DNA from 3 places in the Cupriavidus sp. 05T41 genome. Region 3 is predicted to be linked to each of the others. Evidence: predicted binding sites of a transcription regulator. Region 3 holds the regulator's gene; each other region holds the start of a gene.
What was found. The regulator sigma-54, encoded in region 3, starts transcription at its own class of promoters, with help from an activator protein. The targets are predictions, from matches to a motif close to TGGCANGNAANCTGCTTT.
Positions count from the first base shown of each region.

Region 1: a site for sigma-54 is predicted at 1,102-1,119, ahead of AC1DKV_RS33080 (ammonium transporter). Genes of this name have one in related genera too.
Region 2: a site for sigma-54 is predicted at 3,011-3,028, ahead of AC1DKV_RS25775 (pilin). Genes of this name have one in related genera too.

Region 1 is NZ_JBFTLQ010000084.1:11,537-13,777, reverse strand. It holds gene AC1DKV_RS33080 (ammonium transporter) at 1-1,070, opposite strand, end outside; gene AC1DKV_RS33075 (HU family DNA-binding protein) at 1,848-2,129, shown strand.
Region 2 is NZ_JBFTLQ010000050.1:5,506-11,895, reverse strand. It holds gene AC1DKV_RS25785 (PglL family O-oligosaccharyltransferase) at 1-402, opposite strand, end outside; gene AC1DKV_RS25780 (PglL family O-oligosaccharyltransferase) at 537-2,324, opposite strand; gene AC1DKV_RS25775 (pilin) at 2,499-2,942, opposite strand; gene AC1DKV_RS25770 (TerC family protein) at 3,318-4,013, opposite strand; gene sucD (succinate--CoA ligase subunit alpha) at 4,348-5,229, opposite strand; gene sucC (ADP-forming succinate--CoA ligase subunit beta) at 5,320-6,390, opposite strand, start outside.
Region 3 is NZ_JBFTLQ010000010.1:125,461-131,850, reverse strand. It holds gene hpf (ribosome hibernation-promoting factor, HPF/YfiA family) at 266-616, opposite strand; gene AC1DKV_RS08535 (RNA polymerase factor sigma-54) at 666-2,141, opposite strand; gene lptB (LPS export ABC transporter ATP-binding protein) at 2,289-3,074, opposite strand; gene lptA (lipopolysaccharide transport periplasmic protein LptA) at 3,119-3,763, opposite strand; gene lptC (LPS export ABC transporter periplasmic protein LptC) at 3,853-4,482, opposite strand; gene AC1DKV_RS08515 (KpsF/GutQ family sugar-phosphate isomerase) at 4,498-5,481, opposite strand; gene AC1DKV_RS08510 (monovalent cation:proton antiporter family protein) at 5,633-6,390, shown strand, end outside.

The sequences.
Region 1 (2,241 bases), on a different contig from region 3:
ACGAGGGCGATGACAATGCCCAGCAGGGTGCCGATCGCCTGCGCGCCCAGCGAAACCCCGCCGATGCCGCCCAGCGCCTGCGCACCGAAGATGCCGGCGGCAATGCCGCCCCACGCGCCGCACAGGCCGTGCAGCGGCCACACGCCCAGCACATCGTCGATGTGCCATTTGTTCTGGGCCAGCGTAAACAGATAGACGAACAGCACGCCGGCCACGCCGCCGGTCACCAGCGCGCCCAGCGGGTGCATCAGATCCGAGCCCGCGCACACCGCCACCAGCCCGGCGAGCGGCCCGTTATAGGCGAAGCCGGGATCGTTGCGGCCGGCCGCCCAGGCGGCRAGCGTGCCGCCGGCCATGGCCATCAGGGAGTTGATGGCGACCAGTCCGCTGATCTTGTCGACGGTCTGCGCGCTCATGACGTTGAAGCCGAACCAGCCCACCGCCAGCACCCACGCGCCCAGCGCCAGGAACGGGATATTGGAGGGCGGGTGTGCGCTGATGCGGCCATKTTTCTGGTAGCGGCCGCGGCGCGCGCCGAGCAGCAGGATGGCCGGCAACGCGATCCAGCCGCCCATGGCATGGACCACGACGGAGCCGGCGAAGTCGTGGAAGGGCGCGCCGGCGACCGAGGCGATCCAGTCCTGCACGCCGAAGCGGTTGTTCCAGGCGATGCCTTKGAAGAAGGGGTAGACCAGGCCGACCAGGACGAAGGTCGCCACCAGTTGGGGATTGAAGCGCGAACGCTCCGCGATGCCGCCCGAGATAATCGCCGGGATGGRCGCGGCGAATGTCGCCAGGAAGAAGAATTTCACCAGCTCATAACCGCTTCTTTGCGCCAGCGTCTGGGCGCTGGCGAGAAATTCGACCCCATAAGCTACCGTATAGCCGATAAAGAAATAGGCGATCGTGGAAATCGCAAAATCCACCAGGATCTTGACCAGTGCATTGACCTGGTTCTTCTTGCGTACGGTGCCTAGCTCAAGAAAGGCAAAGCCCGCATGCATGGCAAGCACCATGATCGCCCCCAGCAGGATGAACAGGGCGTCGGTGCCGCTCTTCCAATTGTCCATACATTCCTCATGCTCAAAATGGGAGCACMYGTATGCAAWATCCGTTCCAGTTTGAGCCAGGACGGTGCGAAAATTGCACCGAGTTGGTGGATCACGCACCGGATTGTCGCGCGCGGCCTGCCCGGAGCCCACGCGCCCCGGCGAGCGTGCAGCCGGGAAGCGGCGGATGACACGGCGGCGTGCGCCCGCGCCGCGCGTTCTGCTTGCGCCAATATGAGGCAATGCCTTGTTTTGGGGCGAAACATCTCACTTTGTATGCACCAAAAAGAGCGGTGTTACCATATTGGTGCAAAAAGCTGGCMAGCAGGATGGCCGGCGCAATGGCCGGCGCAATCGCAAGCCGAATCGCAGGCCGAATCACAAGCGCAATCGACTAACGCAATCGACTAGCGCAATCGACTAGCGCAATCGACTAGCGAAATCGCGGGCGCAAGACGCAGAGAATGTTCTGAACCCTCCGTCGTGCATGCGCACAGAGCGGCGCTTTGCCGTTGGCCGCGGGTGTCGGCAAATGCCAGGATCGCCGCGGGGCATCGCGGTCCTGCGCGCGTACGCATGTTCGATTTCCCGATACCGCCAGCAGCCGCATTTGAAAGCCCGGAAAAGGGGGGGTAAATTCCCCGCAAAGGCGCTTGACTCAAGGATTTGCGGCTTTTTTCGTTGCATTGGTGCCACTGGGGATTGCCCAATGCGTAAAGCGCAGATTAGACTGCGCCGATCGGTGATTTGCCGCGTGGCAGACACTCCGATGACGACGACCAACAAGGGAAATCAGCCATGAATAAAGGTGAACTGGTATCTGCCATCGCCGCTGACGCGGAACTGAGCAATGCTGCAGCAGAGCGCGCGCTGAATGCTGCTCTGGACAACATTAAGAAGGCGGTTGCCAAGGGTGATTCGGTAACGCTGGTGGGTTTCGGCAGCTTCGGCTCGGGCAAGCGCGCTGCGCGCACCGGCCGCAATCCGCGCACCGGCGAGACCATCAAGATTCCGGCCGCCAAGACGGTCAAGTTTTCCGCCGGCCAAGGCTTCAAGGACGCTGTGAACAAGAAGAAGTAAGCAGTTCGCGTCTGCAGCGCCATTGAAATGAGAAGGCGGCCTCGAAGGCCGCTTTTTTATTGTCCCGGCCGGCTGTCCGGGGCGCCTCCAGGCACGGCGCGGCGGCCGTTCC
Region 2 (6,390 bases), on a different contig from region 3:
GACCATTGCCTGCCGCTCGGCCGATGATGCGGTCCGCCCCTGTCGCCACGCCGCCCACATCACAGCCGCTGCAAGCGCGAGCACCAGTTCCGTCACCAGGCGGCTGCCGGACACATCTTCCATGCCGGCGAGCCCCTGCACGATGCCGGTAGCGATCAGCCAGAGGGGGAAGAGGAGGATCCAGGGAAGCTGGGCTGGCCCCGCCTGGTAACCATAGCCGTAACCGGCGGCTTGCCGGGGCGTTACGGCGCCCAGAATGATGACGGCGACGGCGAACAGCAGCGCGGAAGTCCATTCGCCGTAGAAGGTGGCGAGCGGAAGCGTATGCCGGGAAACCAGCAGCGGCACGACGAGCGTGGCGGCGAGGAAGCTGAGGGGAATGGCTGACCGGGAGGACAGCATGCGGGATGCCTTGTGATGCCGGTTGGCAAAAGGCGGATGATAGCTTGGGGGGCGGGAAAAGAAAAAGCGCCCGGAGGCGCTTTTTCTTGAGGATGTAGGGCGGGGATGCAAATCAGGGGAATGATCCGTTTTGCTCAACTGCCCGCGGCCACCACCTCGGCATGCACTTTTGGCTCTCCATAGAGGCTGAGCAACTGCGACTTGAATCCACTCAGCAGGGATTTTTGGTTATCGCACATGGCGATCAGCCACGCATAGTGCGCATCGAATTCCGTGCCCGAAAGATTCCTGAGGCGCTTGACCTGTAGAAGCGCCTCCTCCGGCCGACGGTCCAGCGCGAGAAGGACTGTGTAGCGGCGGATGTACTTGGGTGAAGCAGCCACGTCCAAGGCGCTCTCGTGAAGGGCGATCTTTTCCCGGAGCATATCTGTGGTCAGAGGAATTCCGCCAACGAGCCCGCGCTGTCCCCAGTCGCCGAAGATCAGTGACGGATTCAGCGTGTAGTTCCTGGCAGCCTGGCCCTCGTAAACAGCCCTCGCATTCTGATAGTCGAAACCACCCGCGACAAGCCCGAACAGCACGCCGCCGAGCGAAAACAGACTCAGGACTGACAGAAGCCTGCCGGAGGCGCTTTGCCAAACCGAGGTTTCCGCCATGCCAAGCAGCAGGCAAACCGGCAACAGGAAAAAGGCATAGGTTTGCGGGAATTCCAGCATGGCATGCACCGCGACCACCGTAACCATGGTGAGGCAATAGATACGTTGCGAAGCCTCGCGGCCTGCGCGCACGGCTTGCGCGCAACGCCAGGCCCACAGGACGCATGGCACCAGCACGGCAAGCGCCCCCGCAATGCCTGTCTTGGCAAGCAGATCCAGCACGATATTGTGCGCATTATCGGCAACGACGACAGGTCCGAGACGATCAGCAATGAGATATTGCGCCCGCATATACTCGCCCCAGCCAACCCCAAGCAGCGGATGCTCGCGCGCAATTTCCAGCGCATAGCGCCATAGCGCGAGACGCGGCGACACGTGCAACTCTCTCGCCAGGCGTTCGGTAGTCGAGGCCAGATGAAGTTCAAGGGATTGATTGAGCAAAGACACGAGCGCCATCGCCGCAATCAGTACCAGAAGCGGCAAGGCCCCCAGGACCGCCGCACGCACCCAGTCGGCTCTCCCCGGCCTGCCTCTCGTGGCCGAAAGCGCCGTTGCGGCGGCGCCTGCGCCAACCACGACGGCCTGCAGTATCGGGGTGCGCGATACGGTCAGCGCGATGCCAATGCTCAGCACGACAAGCGAGGCCCCTAAGGTGGCCCTGCCGATCAGGCGCCCGCACCACAGGTAAAGCGCGCTGGCCACGGCCAGCGCAGCGAGGGTGGCAAGATGGTTTGCCTGCAGGAGGTTGGCGAAAGGCCTGCGCCCCTCTTCAAAGGGCAATGCGACAACCCACGGCGCGAGGTACCGCTCCAGGCCAAAAGCCTGCATCCAAGCCATGCCGCTGGAGATGATGCCACCAATCACGCACCCAACTGCACAGACATGCAGGATCAGTTCCGCTCGCCGCCGGTCCAGGGACAGCCAGCATCCGGCCTGGATCGTCAGTGCGGCAGCGATGCAAAAGAAGATCGCCAGATAAGAGGCCACGGGCCGCTCGAGCCGAATCGCCGCCAGTTGGACAATCAACACGGCGGCAAAGGCAATTGGTGCCACGGCGACAGCGGCCACCCTGGAAGCCCCTCCACGACCTGCCTCCATAGAGAATGCAAGCAGACAAATGGTCATTGCCGCAGCAATGGCCAGCGACTCGGCATAGAAGGATGGAATCGGAAGGGGATGTGGCGCTATCAGGTATGGGACCGTCCACAGGGCGAACGTCATCACCAGCGTAATCGAGAGGCGCAGCGGCCCAGATCTGGCTTTCACGGCATTGGTTCCGATGTCAGGAAAACAGCTCTCACGCGCGCCACAGGCTGCACCGGAGAAGACTGAGGCGCAGAGTTTGCACACTCCCTGGATCCATAAAAAAAGGCGCCCTGAGGCGCCTTTCCTTCACCTGCCGCGCATTGCGTAATCGCGGCGCGGCAGGAGATGCAGCAATTACTTGCAATAATTCGCGGCGAAGCAGGTATCGGTACCGGCGACATGAGCCCACTTGAGAACACCGTTGTCAATTACCGGCGAAACCGCAAAAACATAACCACCGGCCGCGGCCGTGCCAGTCGCCGTCACGACGCCGTCTGTAACAGTCAATGCCTGAACGTTACCGGGCAGCGTAGTCGGAATCTGCGGAATACCATTGGAGTTAGCACTGCAGCCCGTCGCGCTGCTGGTTTCCTGGACGCAGACACCCACAGCGGTCTTGTACGACTCCGCAGTATTGATGACTTCGGAGAACTTCGCCTTTTGCGTGTATTGCTGATATTGCGGAATCGCAATCGCAGCCAGGATACCGATGATCGCCACAACGATCATCAGTTCGATCAGGGTGAAACCCTTCTGGACACGGCGGCCCAGTTTCTTCAGTTGAACCCGTTTTTGCATGATTGACCCCTCGAAGGAATTTTGGATACAGATAGAAACATTTTGTTTCATGTGATGCTGTAAATCCTTTAGCACTTAGCGTGCCAGCGCCGCAAACCCCGGTGGCTTCGTCGGCGAGTGACAATTTTCGCCACTTCGGAGTGTTCCGAGCCTTGATACGGCGCAAATTTTGTCACTTAAGATGACGCGGACAGTCAGTAAACACAAAATCCTGTTTAACTCTGTGCGAAACCGCACTGAATTCCCGGGCCGCGGCGGTGCGGCGGAAAACGAAACGGGTGGCCCCTGGGCCACCCGTCCGGTAGTGCAGCAAGGTGCACCGTCCGTTCACGGAGCCGTCCGATCCGGACGGCTCCGCTTCAATACGTCATGCCGTCAGGCTGGCTGCGCCGCGCGTTTCTGCAGCAGCTTGCCGACCAACACCACCAGCGCCGCACCGATGATGCCGAACACAAGGTGCGCATGCGGCACGTGCATCTCGAACCAGGCGGCGTCCACGGGATCGCTCACCAGCATTTCGCCGGCCAGGTAGCCCAGCAGCGCGGCGCCCAGCACGATGATGACGGGAAAGCGGTCCATGACCTTGAGCAGGATGGTGCTGCCGAACACGATCAGGGGGATGGACAGGCCCAGGCCGAGCACCAGCAGCATCAGCTGGCTGCCTTCCGGTCCCTTCTGCGCCGCGGCGGCCACGGCCACCACGTTATCGAGCGACATCACCAGGTCGGCGATCAGGATGGTGCGGATCGCGGCCCAGATATTGTCCTTGGCCGAATGGCCGTCTTCGTCGTCTTCGCCGGTCAGCAGTTGCACGCCGATATAGACCAGCAGCAAGGCGCCGACGATCTTGAGGTAAGGCAGGCTGAGCAGCTTGACCGCGGCAACCGTGAGCACCACCCGCATGATGATGGCGGCGGCGCTGCCCCAGAAGATCGCTTTCTTCTGCTGGGCGGGCGGCAGGTTGCGGGATGCGAGCGCGATCACCACGGCGTTGTCGCCGGAGAGCACGATATTGGTCAGGATGATGGATCCCAGCGCGATCCAGAACGCGGTGGAGGACAGCAGTTCCACGGTAAAGCTCCTCGAGTTTTCTTAAATTATGATTCGAACGCCGCATGGCGACGGGCGATCCAACCGACGACGTCCAGCCGATGATGACGGAATTCGGATGTCTGAGTCTTCAGACATGAGATTTACCGTATCAAGCTTTCGATTCGGTTTCAATCGCCAGTTCGCCAGCCTCGGGAGATACCCTAGGTTCCTGGCGTCCCAGAATGACGCGCCCCCGCGCGAAGGCGGGGGCATCGAGGGCCGGCGGCGCACCTGCGTTCAGGCAGGCCACCCCGGCACCGGCAAATCTCCCGCCCTCGGGCGGGGTCCGCCAGATATCACCAGAAAGCGGCGATTACAGGATCGACTTCAGCAGGCGGCCCATTTCCGACGGATTCTTGGTGACCTTGATACCGCAGGCTTCCATGATTTCCAGCTTGGCTTGCGCCGTGTCGGCACCGCCCGAGATCAGCGCGCCGGCGTGGCCCATGCGCTTGCCCGGAGGCGCGGTCACGCCAGCGATGAAGCCAACCACCGGCTTCTTCATGTTGTCCTTGATCCACTCGGCGGCGTTGGCTTCGTCCGGACCGCCGATTTCGCCGATCATGACCACGGCGTCCGTTTCGGGATCGTCGTTGAACATCTTCATGATGTCGATGTGCTTCAGGCCATTGATGGGGTCGCCACCGATGCCCACTGCCGACGACTGGCCCAGGCCCAGCGCGGTCAGCTGGCCCACGGCTTCATAGGTCAGCGTGCCCGAGCGCGACACCACGCCGATGCGGCCCTTGCGGTGGATATGGCCCGGCATGATGCCGATCTTGATTTCGTCCGGCGTGATCAGGCCAGGGCAGTTCGGTCCGAGCAGCAAGGTCTTCTTGTTGCCCTTACGCATCTTGTCCTTGAGCTCCATCATGTCGCGCACGGGGATGCCTTCGGTGATGCAGACCACCAGGTCCAGGTCAGCGTCGACGGCTTCCCAGATCGCGGCGGCGGCGCCTGCGGGCGGCACGTAGATCACGGAAACGGTGGCGCCGGTGGAGTCCTTGGCGTCCTTCACGCTGGCGTAGATGGGAATGCCTTCGAAGTCTTCGCCGGCCTTCTTCGGGTTCACGCCGGCCACGAAGCAGTTCTTGCCGTTGGCATAGTCGCGGCAGCCACGGGTGTGGAACTGGCCGGTCTTGCCGGTGATGCCCTGGGTGATGACCTTGGTGTCTTTGTTAATCAGAATCGACATGCTGTAATCCTTTGCTTGGCTCCAAGCAGCGCGGGGCCTGGCCCGGCGCGCTGCTCGCGTCGCGTTTTGTTGGCGTTCGTGCGTCTTGGCTTACTTGCCCGCGGCCGCAGCCACCACCTTCTGGGCGGCTTCTTCCATGGTGTCGGCAGCAATGATGGGCAGGCCCGAGTCGGCCAGCATCTTCTTGCCGATTTCCTCGTTGGTACCCTTCATGCGCACGACCAGCGGCACGGACAGCGACACGGCCTTCGACGCAGCGATCACGCCTTCGGCAATCACGTCGCAACGCATGATGCCGCCGAAGATGTTGACCAGGATGGCCTTCAGGTTCGGGTTCTTCAGCATCAGCTTGAACGCTTCGGTCACCTTCTCGGTGGTGGCACCGCCGCCCACGTCGAGGAAGTTGGCCGGCTCGCCGCCGAACAGCTTGATGGTGTCCATGGTGGCCATGGCCAGGCCGGCGCCGTTCACCAGGCAGCCGATGTTGCCGTCCAGCGAGATGTAGGCCAGGTCGAACTTCGAAGCTTCGATTTCAGCCGGATCTTCTTCGTCCAGGTCGCGATAGGCGACGATTTCCGGGTGACGGAACAGGGCGTTGGAGTCGAAGTTGAACTTGGCGTCGAGCGCGATCACCTTACCGTCGCCGGTCAGGATCAGCGGGTTGATTTCGGCCAGCGAAGCATCGGTGTCCCAGAATGCCTTGTACAGGCCTTGCAGGGCCTGGCGGGCTTGCGCCACGCTCGCGTCGGGCACGCCGATCTTGCGGGCGATGTCGTCAGCGTCGGCATCGGCCAGGCCGGTTGCCGGATCGATGATCAGCGTGTGGATCTTTTCCGGGCTGTGGGCAGCGACTTCTTCGATGTCCATGCCGCCTTCGCTGGAAGCCATCAGGGCCACCTTCTGCGAAACGCGGTCCACCACCAGGCTGACGTAGAGTTCCTTCTTGATGTCAGCGCCTTCTTCGACCAGCAGGCGGTTGACCTTCTTGCCTTCCGGGCCGGTCTGGTGCGTGACCAGGGTCATGCCCAGGATGTTGCTGGCGTAGGTCTTCACATCGTCGATGCTCTTGGCCACCTTCACGCCGCCACCCTTGCCGCGGCCGCCCGCGTGGATCTGCGCCTTGACGACCCAGACCGGGCCGCCCAGTTGCTCAGCAGCCTT
Region 3 (6,390 bases):
GCCCGCCCCCGCCTTGTGCATTGCAATAGCCGATGCGCGGAAGCGGTGCCGCGCGCACGGAAAAATTGCCGCGCTATTGCTTATGTATTGCACAGCATACACCGGGAGCGTGGCCTTGCGGAATCCCCTTGCGTGATTCGATACCGGCCGTAAATGCGGGAGAACGCCACAAAAATGTGCGCAAAAAAGCCGCGCATCGGGCGCGGCTTGTTCTGGTTTCAAGGGACTGACACCGACGGCCCCCTAGGTGGGCCGCCAGGCACGGTCATTGCTGCATCTGCGCTGCGGCCAATTGATACTTGACCGCTTCGCGGTCGTGGCTTTGCACGCGATCCTTGTGGCGAATCACCTGCCGGTCGAGCTTGTCGACTAGCGCGTCGATAGCGGCATACAGGTCTTCGTGATGCGCTTCGACAAAGATGTCCTTGCCCTTGAGATGTAGATTGATTTCCGCGTACTGCCGCCGGTCCTTTTCTTTTGTATTGTCGACAGATAGCAGCACACTTACGCCAATGACTTGATCGAAATGCCTGACGATACGCTCCAGTTTCGTTTCCACGTACTCACGCAGCGGGGGCGTGATGTCCAAGTGGTGTCCACTGATCTTGAAGTTCATAGCGTTTCTCCTTCTGAAAGAGTTGCATCAGGCAGGCGATGCAACTCGGCTACAAAGACTTGCGGAGATTTACGGCAGGGATTTTCAGCGCCTCGCGGTACTTGGCGACGGTACGGCGCGCCACCACGAAGCCTTGCTCGCCGAGCAGTTCGGCGATCCTGCTATCCGACAGGGGATTCCTGGGATCTTCGGCTCCTATGAGTTGCTTGATCAACGCTCGAATTGCCGTTGAAGAGGCCGCGCCGCCGGTTTCTGTGGATACGTGACTGCCGAAGAAATACTTCAGCTCGAAAGTCCCCATCGGCGTTGCCATGTATTTATTGGTTGTCACCCGAGAGATGGTGGACTCGTGTAGACCCAGTGTATCGGCAATCTCCCGCAAAACCAAGGGGCGCATCGCAATTTCCCCGTGGGTGAAGAAGTTCTTTTGACGTTCGACAATCGCTTGTGCGACGCGCAATATGGTGTCGAAGCGCTGCTGGATATTCTTGATCAACCAGCGTGCTTCCTGCAATTTTTGCTGCAGTCCGGCAGCCCCTGAATCGCCTTTTGCACCGCGCAAAATCTGCGCGTACATATCGTTGATGCGTAGCCGCGGCATCACATCCGGATTGAGTTGCGCGATCCAGCCGCCGCTCATTTTTCGCACGAAAACATCCGGCACCACGAAATCCGCCTCGGGGCGGCTATAGGCATGGCCGGGATACGGGGCGAGCGAGCGGATCAGTTCGTGCGCGGCCTTGAGGTCGGCCTCGTCGACCTGCAGCGCTTTCTTCAGGCGCGTGTAGTCGCGCACCGCGAGCAGCTCCAGGTGGCTGGTGACGATGGTCAGGGCCAGTTCGCGCTGCGGATGGGTGAGCCGGCGCAGTTGCAGCGCCAGGCATTCGGCGGCGTTGCGCGCACCTACGCCGGCCGGGTCGAAGCTCTGCAGCAGGGTCAGGACGGCGTGTACCTCGTCGATCTCGAACTCGAGTTCCTCGGGCAGTTCGGCGCAGATCTCCTCGAGCGAAGCGCTAAGGTATCCGTCGTCGTCCAGCGACTCGACCAGGAAGATCGCGAGCCCTTTGTCGCGCATGGAAATCTTCAGCGGCGCGAGTTGCTCCATCAGGTGCTCGCGCAGCGTCGGCTCGGCGTCACGCAGCTGCATCGGCGTCTTTTCGTCCTCGTCGCCCTGCGGGCGGCGGGCAAAGTCGTCGAGGCTCCAGTCGCTGCCGTAATCCTCGCCGCTGTCGGCGTAGTTGTCGTCGCCATCGGCGGCGCCGTCGGGGCGGTTCTCGCTGGTGCCCTGGCCATCGGCGGGCGCAGGCGCGGGCGCGCTCTGCAGGTTGACGGAGCCATCGGCACCCACGCGCAGCGGGCTTTCGATCCAGTCGTTTTCGCGTTCGAGCAGGGGGTTCTCGGTGAGCGCTTGCTCAACTTCCTGCTGCAGTTCGAGCGTGGACAGTTGCAGCAGCCGGATCGACTGCTGGAGTTGCGGCGTAAGCGCGAGATGCTGCGAGAGGCGGAGCTGTAGCGACGGTTTCATGCGACCTATTTTATGCGCAACTTCCATGCCGTTGGAACGGAAATTGCTATCGCTGATGCCGCCGTGATCGTTTGCAGGATGAAAGGCGACATGAACGCCGCCTGGCCGCGAATATCCCGGCTGCGCGGCAGTAGGCCGCGCCCCGCGTTACATGCGGAAGTTCTCGCCCAGGTAGACCTTGCGCACCGATTCGTTGGCAATGATGTCTTCGGGCTGGCCTGACGCCAGCACGGTGCCTTCGCTGATGATATACGCGTGGTCGCAGATGCCAAGCGTCTCGCGCACGTTGTGGTCCGTGATGAGCACGCCGATGTTGCGTGCCTTGAGGAAGCTGACGATGCGCTGGATTTCGCCCACCGCGATCGGGTCCACGCCGGCGAACGGTTCGTCGAGCAGGATGAAGCGCGGCGCGGAAGCCAGCGCACGGGCGATTTCCACGCGGCGGCGCTCGCCACCGGACAGCGACAGCGCCGGATTCTCGCGCAGGTGGGCGATCTGCAGGTCGTCGAGCAGCGAGTCCAGGCGTCGCTCGATATCCGCCTTGGACAGCGGCTTGCCGTCGTGCACCTGCAACTCGAGCACGGCGCGGATGTTCTCCTGCACGTTGAGCTTGCGGAACACCGAGGCTTCCTGCGGCAGGTAGGACAGGCCCATGCGCGCGCGCTCGTGGATGGCGAGGCCGCTGATGTGCTTGTCGTCGAGCACGATGTCGCCTTCGTCCAGCGCCACCAGCCCGACGATCATGTAGAACGAAGTGGTCTTGCCCGCGCCGTTGGGACCCAGCAGCCCGACCACCTCGCCGCTCTTCACGTCGAGCGACACGTCCTTGACCACCGTGCGCGAGCCGTAGCGCTTCTTCAGGTGGCGCACGACCAGGGTGCTGCTCTCGGTCAGGACGTTGGGCTGGGACGGTTCGGTTTGGGTAGCGGTCATGAAGGCTGAATCCGTGGATCGGGCGGCGCTGCTGCGCGCCGGCGTCAGGGGTTGGCGGGGGCAGGGGCCGGCTTGAGCGGCAGCGGACTGGCGGCGGCGCCGCTGGCGGGCTGCTCCTGGCGCGGCGAGAGCACCGCGCGCACGCGTCCGGACGGGCTGCCTGCCGTGGCGTTCTCGGCGCCGCCGGTGGCCGTGTAGAACTCGTTGCGGCTGTCGTAGGTGATCACGGCACCGCGGATCTCGTCGACCAGCTTGGCGCCGGCCAGGCGCGCCATGCGGGCGCGGCCGATCAGCTTGGAGATTTCCTGCTTGCCGTCGGACTCGATGCGGTCGCCCCAGCCGTCGATGTATTCGTCGACGTTGTCGCGCTTCTGGCGGATATAGGCCTGCTTGCCTGCCTTCGAGGTGGCCACGGCGTACTGGTAGCCCTCGGGGTCGGTGCGCACTTCGGCCGCATCGGACTTCAGCACCATGGTGCCCTTGGTCAGCACCACGTTGCCGGTCAGTACGTACACCTGCTTGACGTCGTCGTAGCTGGCATTGTCCGCCTCCAGCACCAGTGGCTTGTCGCGGTCGGCCTTCTCGGCGCGGGCGGGCGCGGCCAGCGCAAGGCCGAGCATGGCTGCCAGCGTCAGCAGGGCAGCCGTGCTGCGACGGCGACAGGACGATGTCGTCAGGAATGGATTCATATTGGCGTGGTGGCGGTTGGCGCGGGCGGCTCTGGCCCGCGGGCGGCTTCGTTTCTTGGCTGTTTCCGGGCGCGGCGCGTCAGGCTTCGTCAGGGCTGCTTCGCGGCGCTGGCCGGCGGCCCCGTAATGATGGTGCCGTGTACGTTACCCAGCAATTGTACTTCGCGGGTGACGTTGTTGAAGATCAGGCCGTTGGCGGTCATCACCGACGGGCCGCGCGTGAGCTTGACGGCCTTGTCGGTCTTGACGATGTCGTCGTTGACCAGCACCTGGAAGTACTCGGACGCAGCGGTCATCTGCGGATCCTTGGCGGGATCGGGCCCCTGCGCGCGCACGATCAGCGCGTTGCCGAACAGGTCCACCACCGAGCCCTCGGCATTCATGGTGCCGCGGTCGGAGTGGCCGGTCACCGGCGGGCGGTCAATCTCATAGGCGCGCATGGCCGGGCGCGTCACTTCGTAGGTCTGGTCGTCCTCGAAGTGGGTCATCTTGTCGCCGGTGAAGCGCATCTTGGTGTTTCCGTCCTCGGCAAGCTCCGTGGCGGAAAAATGGATCATGTAGTAATCCGGCTCGTGCTTCTTGCCGACCGGGCCGGTGGCGGCTTCGCGCGGCGAGTTGACCTGCACCAGCCAGAAAGTGCTGCCCGCCACCAGCGCCATCAGCAGCAGTGGCAGCAGCCGCATTCCGAGCCGGCTCACGGAGGACAGGAGATCCCGCATATGCTGTGGCCGCCCTCAGATGACCTTGGCGCGGGTCAGGTCGTGGATATGCAGCGCGCCGACCAGGCGGTGCTCGGCGTCGACCACCAGCATCTGGTTGATGCGGTTCGCCTCCATCACCTGCACCGCTTCCACGGCCAGCTGGTCCGGGCCCACGGCGTGTGGCGCGCGGTGCATGACCTCGCTGATCGGCACCGTCTTCCAGTCGCGGGGGGTCTCCAGCAGGCGGCGCAGGTCGCCGTCGGTGAACACGCCGATCAGGTGATCGTCCGGATCCACCACGGCGGTCATGGCCATGCCCTTGCGCGTGATTTCCATCAGCGCCTGTGCCAGCGGTGTGCTTTCGCGCACCTTGGGCACCGCGTTGCCGCTGCGCATGACATCGCGCACATGGGTCAGGAGCTTGCGCCCGAGCGCGCCGCCCGGGTGCGAGCGGGCGAAGTCTTCCTCGCCGAAGCCGCGCGCGTCGAGCACCGCCACCGCCAGCGCGTCGCCCATCGCCAGCGCGGCGGTGGTGCTGGCGGTCGGCGCCAGGTTGAGCGGGCAAGCTTCCTTCTCGACGCCGGCATTGAGGTGGGCGTCGGCCATCTTGGCCAGCGTGGAGCCGGGATTGCCGGTCACCGAGATCAGCTTGGCGCCGATGCGCTTGACGATCGGCAGGATCGACAGCAGCTCGGCGGTCTCGCCGGAATTGGAGAAGGCGATCAGCACGTCGTCGCGCGTGACCATGCCGAGGTCGCCGTGGCTGGCCTCGGCAGGATGCACGAAGAACGAGGGCGTGCCGGTCGACGCCAGCGTAGCGGCCACCTTGCGGCCGATATGCCCGGACTTGCCGATGCCCGACACCACCACGCGGCCGCTGCACTCCAGCGTGAGCTGCACGGCATGCGCGAATTCGCCGTCCAGGCGGCCCGCAAGGGCGGCAACGGCGTCTGCTTCGATCTGGAGGGTCTCGCGAGCAAGCCGAAGTGCTCGATCCGCATTGAAATTAGCTATCATGGCGACGAAGTATACCAACGAATGCGATGGCGCCTTGCCTGTTCCGGGGATCGGGCAGCAAAGGCGGCCGCCGCGCTTGCCGTAATCCGCCGGCAGGGTCGCCCGCGCCGGGCGTGGCCCTGTCCCGGGGCGGCGTACCAGGCCCTTGTCGATGCACTCTCCGCTGGACCTGACTCTCGTGTTGCTGGCCGCCGCCGTGTTCGGCGTGGTCGCATTCCGCATGCTGCAGCTGCCGCCGATGCTGGGATACCTGGCGGTCGGCATCCTGATCGGTCCTCACGCGCTAGGCCTGGCCAGCGATACCGCGCAGACCAAGTACCTGGCCGAATTCGGCGTGGTCTTCCTGATGTTCTCGATCGGGCTGGAGTTCAGCCTGAGCAAGCTCAAGGCCATGAAGCGCCAGGTGTTCGGGCTGGGCGGCTCGCAGGTGGTGCTGTCGATGCTCGTGGTGGTGCCGGCGAGCTGGCTGTTCAACTGGGCGTTCCCGATGACCTGGCAGGCTTCGGTGGCGCTCGGCGGGGCGCTGGCGATGTCGTCCACCGCAATCGTGTCCAAGATGCTCTCGGAGCGCCTGGAGCTGGAAAGCGAGCACGGGCGCAACATCATCAGCATCCTGCTGTTCCAGGATCTGGCGGTGGTGCCGCTGCTGATCGTGATCCCCGCGCTGTCGCGCGATCCCGGCGACATGGCCATGGCGCTGGCGCTGGCCACGCTGAAGATCGCGGTGGCCCTGAGCCTGATCTTCTTCGTCGGGCAGAAAGTGATGAGCCGTTGGTTCCACGTGGTGGCCGCGCGCCGCTCGCAGGAACTGTTCATGCTCAACCTGCTCCTGGTCACGCTCGGCATGGCGGCGCTGACCGAGCGGCTCGGGCTGTCGATGGCGCTGGGCGCCTTCATGGCCGGCATGCT